One region of the Streptomyces sp. NPDC002104 genome, then DNA from elsewhere that is predicted to be linked to it. Evidence: predicted binding sites of a transcription regulator. Region 1 holds the regulator's gene; the other holds the start of a gene.
The links. Region 1 encodes HspR, which represses chaperone genes until heat shock. Its sites were predicted from a motif close to TTGAGNNNNNNNNNCTCAA; they were not measured.

Region 1 (5,363 bases):
CGATGAACTGCCAGCCGGAGCGGTATGCCGATGCCATTTCACGGCGGAATCCGTGGTCGTCGGGGGTCATCAGGAAACCCGCGCAGGGATGGTGTCCCAGCCGAAGTCGTTCCCGACCTTCTTCTCGGCGGGCGCACTCGCACTGGTATCCGCGCTTCCCGTGTCCCCGTTGACGGCGGCGACTGCCCCAAAGATCGCGACGACGGAGAAAACAACGGCAAGCGCCGAGCGAAGCATTCTCTTATACATGGTCGGCTTCGTCCTCACTTGATGGAATCTTCTCCCCCGCACTGACAGACGATGGCTCATTCAGGCACGTCAGTGCCACAGGGACGATGCATCATGTTCTTACATGTTCAGGACCCTGGGGGGTGGAGATTTGCCGCAGAGCACAACAAACCCGACACATCACCACCCCGTCACGGAGATGTGCGCCGAGGGAACCCGACTCTACGCAGCGGCACTGAGCACCGGCCGCGTCGCCCGCGGTGAAGTGAAGAACGCCCCCTGCCTGCTCGAATTCGCCCTGCTGCGCCCCGACCCGGACGACGCGAACCAACTCCGCGCGGTTCCACCGTCCGTCGCGCTCGCCCAGCGGCTCCACCCGATCGAACGCGAGATCCAGGACCGGCGCCGAACCGCCGTGGATCTCACCGACGCTTTCGAGCCGTTCCTCGCCCTCAGCGCCCAGAGCCCCGCCAACACCCACGCCATCACGGTGCTGGAGGGATTCGACCAGATCAACGCGGCCATCGACCTCGCCACCGCCGAGTGCCACACCGAGGCCCTGACCGTCCAGCCGGGTGGCGCACGGCCGACGTTCAGCCTCAGTCAGTCCCTGGAGCGCGCCTCGCCGATGATCGACCGCGGCGTGAAGATCCGTACGCTCTACCAGCACACCGTGCGGCACAGCCAGGGCACGCTCGCCTATGTGGACAGGATCTCCACGGGCAAGGTGGAGATCCGCACACTGGAGGAGCTCATCGAGCGTCTCATGATCTTCGACCGTACGGTGGCCTTCATCCCCGCGAGCCATGACCGGCGGGTGGCGCTGGAACTGCGGCACCCCGGACTGATCGAGTACCTCATCAAGGTCTTCGAGCAGCTGTGGCGCCGGGCCGTACCGCTGAACGACAAGGTCACCTACACGCACAGCCCGGACGGGATCTCCGGCGTGCAGCGCTCCATCGCGCACCTCCTCATCGAGGGGCACGTCGACGAGGCCATCGCCCGGCGCCTCGGCATGAACGTGCGCACCTGCCGCGCGCACATCGCCAAACTGGCCACCGCCCTCGGCAGCGGCAGCAGGGCCCAACTGGGCTACCTCATCGCCGAGTCCGGCATCCTCCACGACTCGGGCCCCACGGACGCCGAGGGGCTGCCGGAGCCGCGCTGACGGCCTGCGGCCGGACCCGGGCGGCCACCTGGCTGCCCGCGGGCCTCCGACGCCCCGAGGGCGGCACACAGAGACGCACAGAGACGCACAGAGGCCCCGCCCGGACCCTTCGAGAGGGTCCGGGCGGGGCCTTGCGCACTACGGGCGTACGGGTCCGGCCACGGGCTGCGGGCTCCGCCTCAGCCCAGCGGCCGCTTCGGCGCCGGCCGCCAGACGACCAGGGCGTTGCCCGGCTGGGGCGCCTGGTACGGGACCAGGTCGCGCCGGTACGAGGCGTGCACCTGGGCCTCGCGCTGCTGGAGCACGGCGGCCGCGCCGTCGACGGCGCTCGAGAGCTCGGCCACGCGCTGCTGGAGCGCGGCGACCTGGTTCTCCAGCTCGATGATCCGCTTGATGCCGGCCAGGTTGATGCCCTCTTCCTGGGACAGTGCCTGCACCGTGCGGAGCAGTTCGATGTCACGGGCCGAGTAGCGCCGGCCGCGCCCGGCCGTACGGCCCGGGGAGACCAGGCCGAGACGGTCGTACTGGCGCAGGGTCTGCGGATGCAGGCCCGAGAGCTGGGCGGCCACCGAGATCACGTAGACCGGGGTCTCATCGGTGAGCTGGTAGTGGCTCCTACGGCGGCCGTCCATGTCATGCTCCCTTCGCGGACTCGAACAGCGCGGAGCGCGGGTCCTCGGACTCCGTCGCCTCGCGGTACAGCTCCATGGCCTCGCGGGCCTTGTCGTTCAGCTCGGTCGGGACCGCGACCTCCACCGTGACGAGCAGGTCGCCGCGGGTGCCGTCCTTGCGGACCGCTCCCTTGCCGCGGGCCCGCATCGTACGGCCGCCCGGGGTGCCCGGGGGCAGCTTCAGCGTCACCGAGGGGCCGTTCAAGGTCGGGACCTTGATGTCGGCTCCCAGCGCCGCCTCCGCGAAGGTCACCGGAACGGTCACCGTGAGGTTGTCGTCCTTGCGGCCGAAGACCGGGTGCGCGTCCACGTGCACGACCACGTACAGGTCACCGGCCGGGCCGCCGCGCTCGCCCGGAGCTCCCTTGCCGCGCAGCCGGATCCGCTGGGAGTCGGAGACCCCCGCCGGGATCCGGACCTGCATGGTCCGGGAACTGCGGGCCCGCCCGCTGCCCTTGCAGATGTCGCAGGGGGTCTCGGCGATGAGGCCGCGGCCCTTGCAGTCCGCGCAGGGGTCGGTCAGCGAGAAGCCGCCGCCGCTGCCGCGCGAGACCTGGCCGGTGCCGACGCAGGTCGGGCACACGCGGGGCGTGCCGTTCTTGTCGCCGGTGCCCGAACAGGCCTTGCAGGGCGCCTGCGAGGACATCCGGAGCGGGACCGTGGCCCCGTCCACCGCCTCCGTGAAGGAGAGGGTGACCTCCGACTCGATGTCCTGGCCGCGGCGCGGCTGGGTACGGGTGCCCGCACCCGCGCCGGCTCCGCCGCGGTTGAACAGGCCGCCGAAGACGTCGCCCAGTCCGCCGCCGCCGAAGCCGCCGCCCGCGCCGCCCTGCTGCTGGCCTCCGAAGAGGTCGCCGAGGTCGAAGTTGAACGAGCCGCCGCCGCCCCCGCCGGGACCGGGCCGGAAGGCCCCGTTCCCGAACAGGGCGCGGGCCTCGTCGTACTCCTTGCGCTTCTTGGCGTCACCGAGGATGTCGTTCGCCTCGGAGATCTCCTTGAAGCGCTCCTCGGCCGAGGCGTCGCCCTTGTTGGCGTCCGGGTGGAACTCGCGGGCGAGCTTCCGGTAGGCCTTCTTGATCTCGGCCTCGGTGGCGTCCTTCGGGACACCGAGAACCTTGTAGTAGTCCTTCTCGACGAAGTCCTTCGTGCTCATCCCCGGTGTCCCTCCTCTCGGACCGCTTCTTGTCCTACGTGCCGTACGTGTCGTGCAAAGGGCGCCTCAGCGTCAGCCCTTGTCGGGGGCATCCGCGTCCTTGTCCGACGCGGACTCGCCTTCCGCCGCCTCGGACTTCGGGGCCGCGCCCGGCTGGGGCTCGGCCACCGCGACCCGCGCGGGACGGATCGTACGCTCGCCGATGCGGTACCCCGGCTGCAGGATCGCCACGCAGGTGTCCTCGGTGACGTCCGGCGCGTACGAGTGCATCAGGGCCTCGTGGATCGTCGGGTCGAAGGGCTCGCCCTCCTTGCCGAACTGCTGCAGGCCCATCTTGGCCGCGGCGGTCTCCAGCGATTCGGCCACCGACTTGAAGCCGCCGACCAGCTCGCCATGTTCCCGCGCCCGGCCGATGTCGTCCAGGGTCGGGAGCAGTTCCGTCAGGAGGGACGCGACCGCGATCTCCTTGACGGCGATCCGGTCCCGCTCCACGCGACGGCGGTAGTTCTGGTACTCCGCCTGGAGCCGCTGGAGGTCCGCGGTGCGCTCGCCGAGCGCGGTACGGGCCTGGTCCAGCTGGGCCAGGAGAGCGACGTCGGGTGCTGCTGCGGAATCCCCGGCCGGGGCCGCGGCCTCCTCCTTGGAGGAAGCTGCGGCCTTCGGCTCGGCGGCGTCGTCTTCGGGCGTGCCGTCGGCGGGGACTTCGGGCTTCTCGTCGAAGCCCGGGGTCTCCTCCGACATCAGGCAGCGCCACCCTTCGGCTTCTCGTCGTCGACGATCTCGGCGTCGACGACGTCGTCGTTGGCGTCGGCCTGGCCGGCGTCACCGGTCGGCGCGCCACCGGCGGCCTGGGCACCGGCGTCGGCGTAGATCGCCTGGCCGAGCTTCTGGCTGACGGCACCGAGCTTCTCGGTCGCGGTGCGGATCTCGGCCGCGTCCTCGCCCTTGAGCTTTTCCTTCAGCTCGGCGATGGAGGCCTCGACCTCTTCCTTGACGTCGGCCGGGACCTTGTCCTCGTTGTCCTTGACGAACTTCTCCGTCTGGTACACCAGGCTCTCGCCCTGGTTGCGGGACTCGGCCGCTTCCTTGCGGCGCAGGTCCTCGTCCGCGTACTGCTCCGCCTCCTGGCGCATGCGGTCGACCTCGTCCTTGCCGAGCGAAGAGCCGCCGGTGACGGTCATCTTCTGCTCCTTGCCAGTGCCCAGGTCCTTGGCAGTGACGTGCATGATGCCGTTCGCGTCGATGTCGAAGGAGACCTCGATCTGCGGGACGCCACGCGGGGCCGGCGGCAGGCCGGTCAGCTCGAACATGCCGAGCTTCTTGTTGTACGCCGCGATCTCGCGCTCGCCCTGGTAGACCTGGATCTGCACGGACGGCTGGTTGTCCTCGGCCGTCGTGAAGATCTCGGACCGCTTGGTCGGGATCGTGGTGTTGCGCTCGATGAGCTTGGTCATGATGCCGCCCTTGGTTTCGATACCCAGGGACAGCGGGGTCACGTCGAGGAGCAGGACGTCCTTGACCTCACCCTTGAGCACGCCCGCCTGGAGGGTCGCGCCGATGGCGACGACCTCGTCCGGGTTGACGCCCTTGTTGGCGTCCTGACCGCCGGTGAGCTCCTTGACGAGCTCGGCGACGGCCGGCATGCGGGTGGAGCCGCCGACCAGGACCACGTGGTCGATCTCGGACAGGTTGATGCCCGCGTCCTTGATGACGTTGTGGAACGGGGTCTTGCAGCGGTCGAGCAGGTCCGCGGTCAGCTGCTGGAACTGCGAGCGCGTGAGCTTCTCGTCCAGGTGCAGCGGGCCCTCGGCGGACGCCGTGATGTAGGGCAGGTTGATCGAGGTCTCCGTGGAGGAGGACAGCTCGATCTTCGCCTTCTCGGCGGCCTCGCGCAGACGCTGGAGCGCCATCTTGTCCTTGGACAGGTCGACGCCGTGACCGTTCTGGAACTGCTTCACCAGGTAGTCGACGACGCGCTGGTCCCAGTCGTCGCCACCGAGGTGGTTGTCACCGTTGGTGGCCTTCACCTCGACGACGCCGTCGCCGATCTCCAGGAGGGACACGTCGAAGGTGCCGCCACCGAGGTCGAAGACGAGAATGGTCTGGTCGTCCTTGTCGAGACCGTAGGCCAGGGCGGCGGCCG
Region 2 (5,363 bases), on a different contig from region 1:
GCCCCTGGCCTGGTCTGGGCCTGGAGCCGGCCCCGGACCCCGGCCCGGCCCCTGGCAGCGACCCCTGCCCCTGCCCTGGCCCCGGACCCTGGATCCCGGCCCCGGCCCCGGCCCCTGGCACCGGCCCCTGGCACCGGCACCGGCACCGGATCCTGGCCTGGTATGGGCCTGGAGCCGGCCCCGGACCCCGGCCCCGGACGCCCAGTACCCGGGCCGCGGGGACCTGGAGTACCGTCACGCGGGCCATCGCCACCCGGGCCTGCCCCCCCAGCAGGCCCCCGCCCCCGTCCGCCGCCGGGGGGTAACCCCACCCCCGATCCGGGCACACGCCCCATGCCCCCGCAGCCACCGCGCGGGCACGATCGGCGGTATGACCACGAAGACGCGTACGCGCGGCACCAGGGCCACCGTCACCTTCACCTCCACCACCACCGCCAGGTACGCCGCCGCGGCCCTCGCCGCGGGGCTGCTGCTGACGGGCTGTTCCGTCGGCGCGCTCGTCACCCGCGGGGGTCCGGAGAAGACCGCGAGCGCCGATGCCACGGTGGGCGGCGCCGTCACCGCGGTCGACGTGGCGGACGCGGGCAGCGGATCCATCGAGGTGGTCGCCGGTTCCGGCCCGGGCGTCACCGTCCGCCGTACGGTCCACTACCACGGCGACACCGTGCCCGAGCCCGCCCAGCGGCTGTCCGGCGGCGTGCTGACGCTCTCCCACGGCAGTTGCTCCGGCCGCTGTTCCATCGACTACCGGCTGGAGGTGCCCGCCTCCGCCACGGTCACCGCCGGGAGCAGCAGTGGCCGCGTCACGGTGGCGGGGGTGGCCGCCGCCGACGTCAGGACGTCCTCCGGCTCGGTCCGGGCGGACCGGATCGCCGGCCCGCTGAAGATCCGTACGTCCTCGGGCTCGATCGCGGCCGAGAACCTCGCCGGCCCTGACGCGGACGCCCGATCCGACTCCGGCGACATCCGCCTGGCCTTCGCGAAGACACCGTCCTCGGTCGCCGTGGAGACCAGCTCGGGCGACGCCAGGGTGAAGGTTCCCGCGGCCCCGTACGCCCTCGACGTCTCCAGCACGTCCGGAGAGCGCAGCATCACCGTCCCCGCGGACCCGTCCGCGACCGCCCGGCTCGCCGTACGGACATCCTCAGGCGACATCACCGTCTCGGAGGCGTGAGCCGCCGCGTCCCGCGGGCCGGCGCCCGTCCGGATGCGGGGCTTCGGCGACCTGCCAGTCCTCGAACGGCCTCGTACGGAACATCCCCCGGTACGTCGGGCAGGTCGGCACGGGGCCCGCCGGGCCCGTACTCCGCGAGTTCCCCGGAACCCTCCCCGAGGCCCTCCCCGGAGCCGGTCTTCGCCCCTCGTGACCTGGGCATTTCCGGTGATGCCGTCGCCTGGCCGGTGATGCGCCCCAGTTGCGCCCCGGAACCACCCCGCCCCTTGTTCGCCCCCGGCGAACGGGCGTTGGGGAACATTGGTGGGCTCACGTGCATTGAGTCGGCATAGCTCAACTTCACTGCCGGAGGGAACATCATGGCTTCGACGTCCGTAACGCTCACCCTGCCCGTGCTGCCGCTCGACGACGAGGTCGTGCTGCCCGGGATGGTCGTTCCGCTGGACCTGTCCGACGCCGAGGTGCGCGGTGCCGTGGAGGCCGCTCAGGCCGCGGCCGGGGGCGGTAAACCGAAGGTGCTGCTCGTGCCCCGGATCGACGGGACGTACGCCGGCACCGGCGTGCTCGGGACCGTCGAGCAGGTGGGGCGGCTGTCCGACGGGGATCCCGGGGCGCTGATCCGCGGGCGCGGAAGGGTGCGTATCGGGGCGGGGACGACCGGGCCCGGAGCCGCGCTCTGGGTCGAGGGCGAGACGGTGGACGAGGTCGTCCCCGATCCGCTGCCCGGGGCCGTCGCCGAGCTCGTCAAGGAGTACAAGGCGCTCGCCACCAGCTGGCTCAAGAAGCGCGGGGCCTGGCAGGTCGTGGACCGGGTGCAGCAGATCGAAGGGGTCGGGGCCCTCGCGGACAACTCCGGGTACTCCCCGTTCCTGACCGTCGAGCAGAAGGTGGAACTGCTGGAGACGGCCGACCCCGTCGCCCGGCTGAAGCTCGCGGTCAAGGCCCTCAGCGACCACCTCGCCGAGCAGGACGTCGCCGAGTCCATCGCCAAGGACGTCCAGGACGGCGTCGACAAGGTGCAGCGCGAGTTCCTGCTCAAGCGGCAGCTCGACGCCGTGCGCAAGGAACTGCGCGAGCTCAGCGGGGAGAAGGAGGGCGAGGAGTCCGACGACTACCGCGCCCGCGTCGAGGCCGCCGACCTGCCCGAGAAGGTACGGGAGGCCGCCCTCAAGGAGGTCGACAAGCTGGAGCGTTCCAGCGACCAGTCCCCGGAGGGCTCCTGGATCCGCACCTGGCTCGACACCGTGCTCGAACTGCCCTGGAACGAGCGGACCGAGGACGAGTACGACATCCGGGGAGCCCGCGCCGTCCTGGACGCGGAGCACGCCGGGCTGAGCGACGTGAAGGACCGGATCACCGAGTACCTGGCGGTGCGCAAGCGCCGCTCCGAGCGCGGGATGGGCGTCGTCGGCGGACGCAGGGGCGGGGCCGTGCTGGCGCTCGTGGGTCCTCCCGGCGTCGGAAAGACCTCCCTCGGCGAGTCCGTGGCCCACGCCATGGGGCGCAAGTTCGTCCGCGTCGCCCTGGGCGGAGTCCGCGACGAGGCCGAGATCCGCGGACACCGGCGTACGTACGTGGGCGCGCTGCCCGGCCGGATCGTCCGGGCGATCAAGGAGGCCGGGTCCATGAACCCGGTCGTCCTGCTCGACGAGATCGACAAGGTGGGCTCCGACTTCCGGGGCGACCCGGCGGCGGCGCTGCTCGAAGTCCTCGACCCGGCCCAGAACCACACCTTCCGGGACCACTACCTGGAGGTGGAACTGGACCTGAGCGACGTGGTGTTCCTCGCCACCGCCAACGTGCTCGAAGCCATCCCCGAGGCCCTCGCCGACCGGATGGAACTGGTCCGCCTCGACGGCTACACCGAGGACGAGAAGGTCGTCATCGCCCGCGACCACCTGCTGCCCCGGCAGCTGGAGCGCGCCGGCCTGGCCGTGGAGGAAGTGGTCCTGGAGGAGGACGCGCTGCGCAAGCTGGCCGGGGAGTACACCCGCGAGGCGGGCGTGCGAACCCTGGAGCGCTCCCTCGCCCGGCTGCTGCGCAAGGTGGCCTCCCAGCACGAGCTGGGGGAGCGGGAGCTGCCGCTGCGGATCGGCGCGGAGGACCTGCGCGGGCTCATCGGGCGGCCGCACCACGTACCGGAGTCCGCCCAGGACCCGGCCGAGCGGCGCACCGCGGTACCGGGCGTGGCCACCGGCCTCGCCGTGACCGGGGCGGGCGGCGACGTCCTGTTCGTCGAGGCCTCGCTGGCCGATCCCGAGACGGGCGCGGCCGGGCTCACCCTGACGGGCCAGCTCGGAGACGTGATGAAGGAGTCGGCGCAGATCGCGCTCAGCTTCCTGCGCTCCCACGGCGCCGAGCTGGAACTCCCCGTCGCCGACCTGAAGGACCGGGGCGTGCACATCCACTTCCCGGCGGGCGCGGTCCCCAAGGACGGCCCGAGCGCGGGCATCACGATGACGACGGCGCTGGCCTCGCTGCTGTCGGGCCGCCAGGTCCGCACGGACGTGGCCATGACCGGCGAGGTCTCGCTGACCGGGCGGGTCCTGCCGATCGGCGGGGTCAAGCAGAAGCTGCTGGCCGCGCACCGGGCCGGGCTGACCACCGTCATCATCCCCAAGCGCAACGAGGCCGACCTGGACGACGTTCCCGCGGAGGTGCTGGCCGGGCTGTCGGTGCACCCGGTGACGGACGTACGGCAGGTCCTGGAGCTGGCCCTGGCCGCGGACGGGGTCCCGGCGGTCGCCGCCGCCTGATCCGGGCGCGGGCCGACGGAGCGGCCGGCAGTGCGGCCTCCGCGCGGGCCAGGCCGGCTCTTTCGGATCTTGCCGGGCCCGCAAGATCCGAAAGAGACGGCCTGGGGCCCCGGGGTTTCCCGCTCCGGCGGGGCCCCGGGCCCCCGGCGCACCCCCTGCGAAATACTGGTGGCCCACCCACCAGCGAAGGAGCGGGCCGTGCACGGGACCGAAGACCAGGAGTTCCTTGCCCTGGAGCGGGAGCTGTCCGTCTTCCTCCGGCGGGCCCGCGCCTCCTCCGGGGAGATGGCGCGCGAGCTGCACCCGGAGCTGGAACCGGCCGCGTACGGGCTCCTCGTACGGCTGGAAGCCGCCGGGCGGCAGCGCGCGACCGAGCTCGCCGCGTACTTCGGGGTCGGCAAGGCCACGATGAGCCGGCAGCTGCGGGCCCTGGAGGTGCTGGGCCTACTGGCCCGCGAGCCGGACCCGGCGGACGGGCGGGCCTTCCTGGTCGGGCTCACGGAGGAGGGCCGGGAGCGCTTCCTGCGGGTCCGGGGCGCCCGGCGCGAGCAGTACATGCGCAAGCTCGCGGACTGGGACCGCGGGGAAGTCGCGGAACTGGCCCGGCTCCTGAACCAGTTGAACGCGGGCGGCGAATAGCACCCGGGGCGTTCCGGGGTGCATGGGGTCCGGGGTCCCGCGGCCCCCGAATCCCCGAGCCCCCCGCCCCCCCGAATCCCCGGGCCCCCCGAACCCCCGGCCCGCCTAGAGCTCCGCGTACACCGCCGACGCGTCGTCGTGGCGCTTGTCGCGGCGGTGCGCCCGGTCCGGGTCCGATTCCAGCGCGCGGACCCGGTCGATCAGGGACTGCGCCCCTTCCTTGCGCAGCACCGCCAGGCATTCGGCCCAGTCGCCCTCCCCGAACGTGTCCGTCCACCGGCTGGCCCCGTCCGTGAGCGCCGCCACCGCCCGCACCTCCGCGCGCGGCGTCCGCCCGGTCACCGCCCGCGCCGCCACCTCCGGGTCCGCGGCCGCGGTGTAGAAGCCGCCCTCCGCATTGCGCAGCAGGTCGGCGGAGGCCTCCGTACGCAGCCGTTCGCGCGGGATCCGGTCGAGCCGGTCGTCGAGGACGGCGCGCACCTCGCCCCCGGGTGCCTGGAGGAGGAGCACGGAGTCCGAGAGCACCAGGTGTTCGACCCAGGAGGCGTCCCAGCGGACCACGACCACCGTCGCCTGCGGCGTCCGGACGTGAGAAAGGTCACACGTGTCGCGATGGGCGTCCGCGGTGACGCGGATGGCCTCCGCCAGAACGCGGTCGAGGGGCATGTCCCGGCGCGATCCGGACAGTTCGGTCAATCGGCCGCCCAATCGGGCTGCGAACCACGGCACTCCGTGCGCGCACCCGACCTCGCCCGCGGGCGGGGTGACCCCGTCGAGGGCGACCAGAACTCCGC

Region 2: a site for HspR is predicted at 1,493-1,511, ahead of lon (endopeptidase La). Genes of this name have one in related genera too.

What each region holds. Positions count from the first base shown of each region.
Region 1 covers NZ_JBSFDF010000042.1:4,128-9,490, reverse strand. The annotation lists gene ACWCP2_RS28355 ((2Fe-2S)-binding protein) at 1-70, opposite strand, end outside; gene ACWCP2_RS28350 (helix-turn-helix transcriptional regulator) at 353-1,396, shown strand; gene ACWCP2_RS28345 (heat shock protein transcriptional repressor HspR) at 1,576-2,028, opposite strand; gene dnaJ (molecular chaperone DnaJ) at 2,030-3,220, opposite strand; gene grpE (nucleotide exchange factor GrpE) at 3,293-3,961, opposite strand; gene dnaK (molecular chaperone DnaK) at 3,961-5,363, opposite strand, start outside.
Region 2 covers NZ_JBSFDF010000026.1:80,743-86,105, forward strand. The annotation lists gene ACWCP2_RS22225 (DUF4097 family beta strand repeat-containing protein) at 371-1,174, shown strand; gene lon (endopeptidase La) at 1,534-3,930, shown strand; gene ACWCP2_RS22235 (MarR family winged helix-turn-helix transcriptional regulator) at 4,129-4,569, shown strand; gene ACWCP2_RS22240 (protein phosphatase 2C domain-containing protein) at 4,675-5,363, opposite strand, start outside.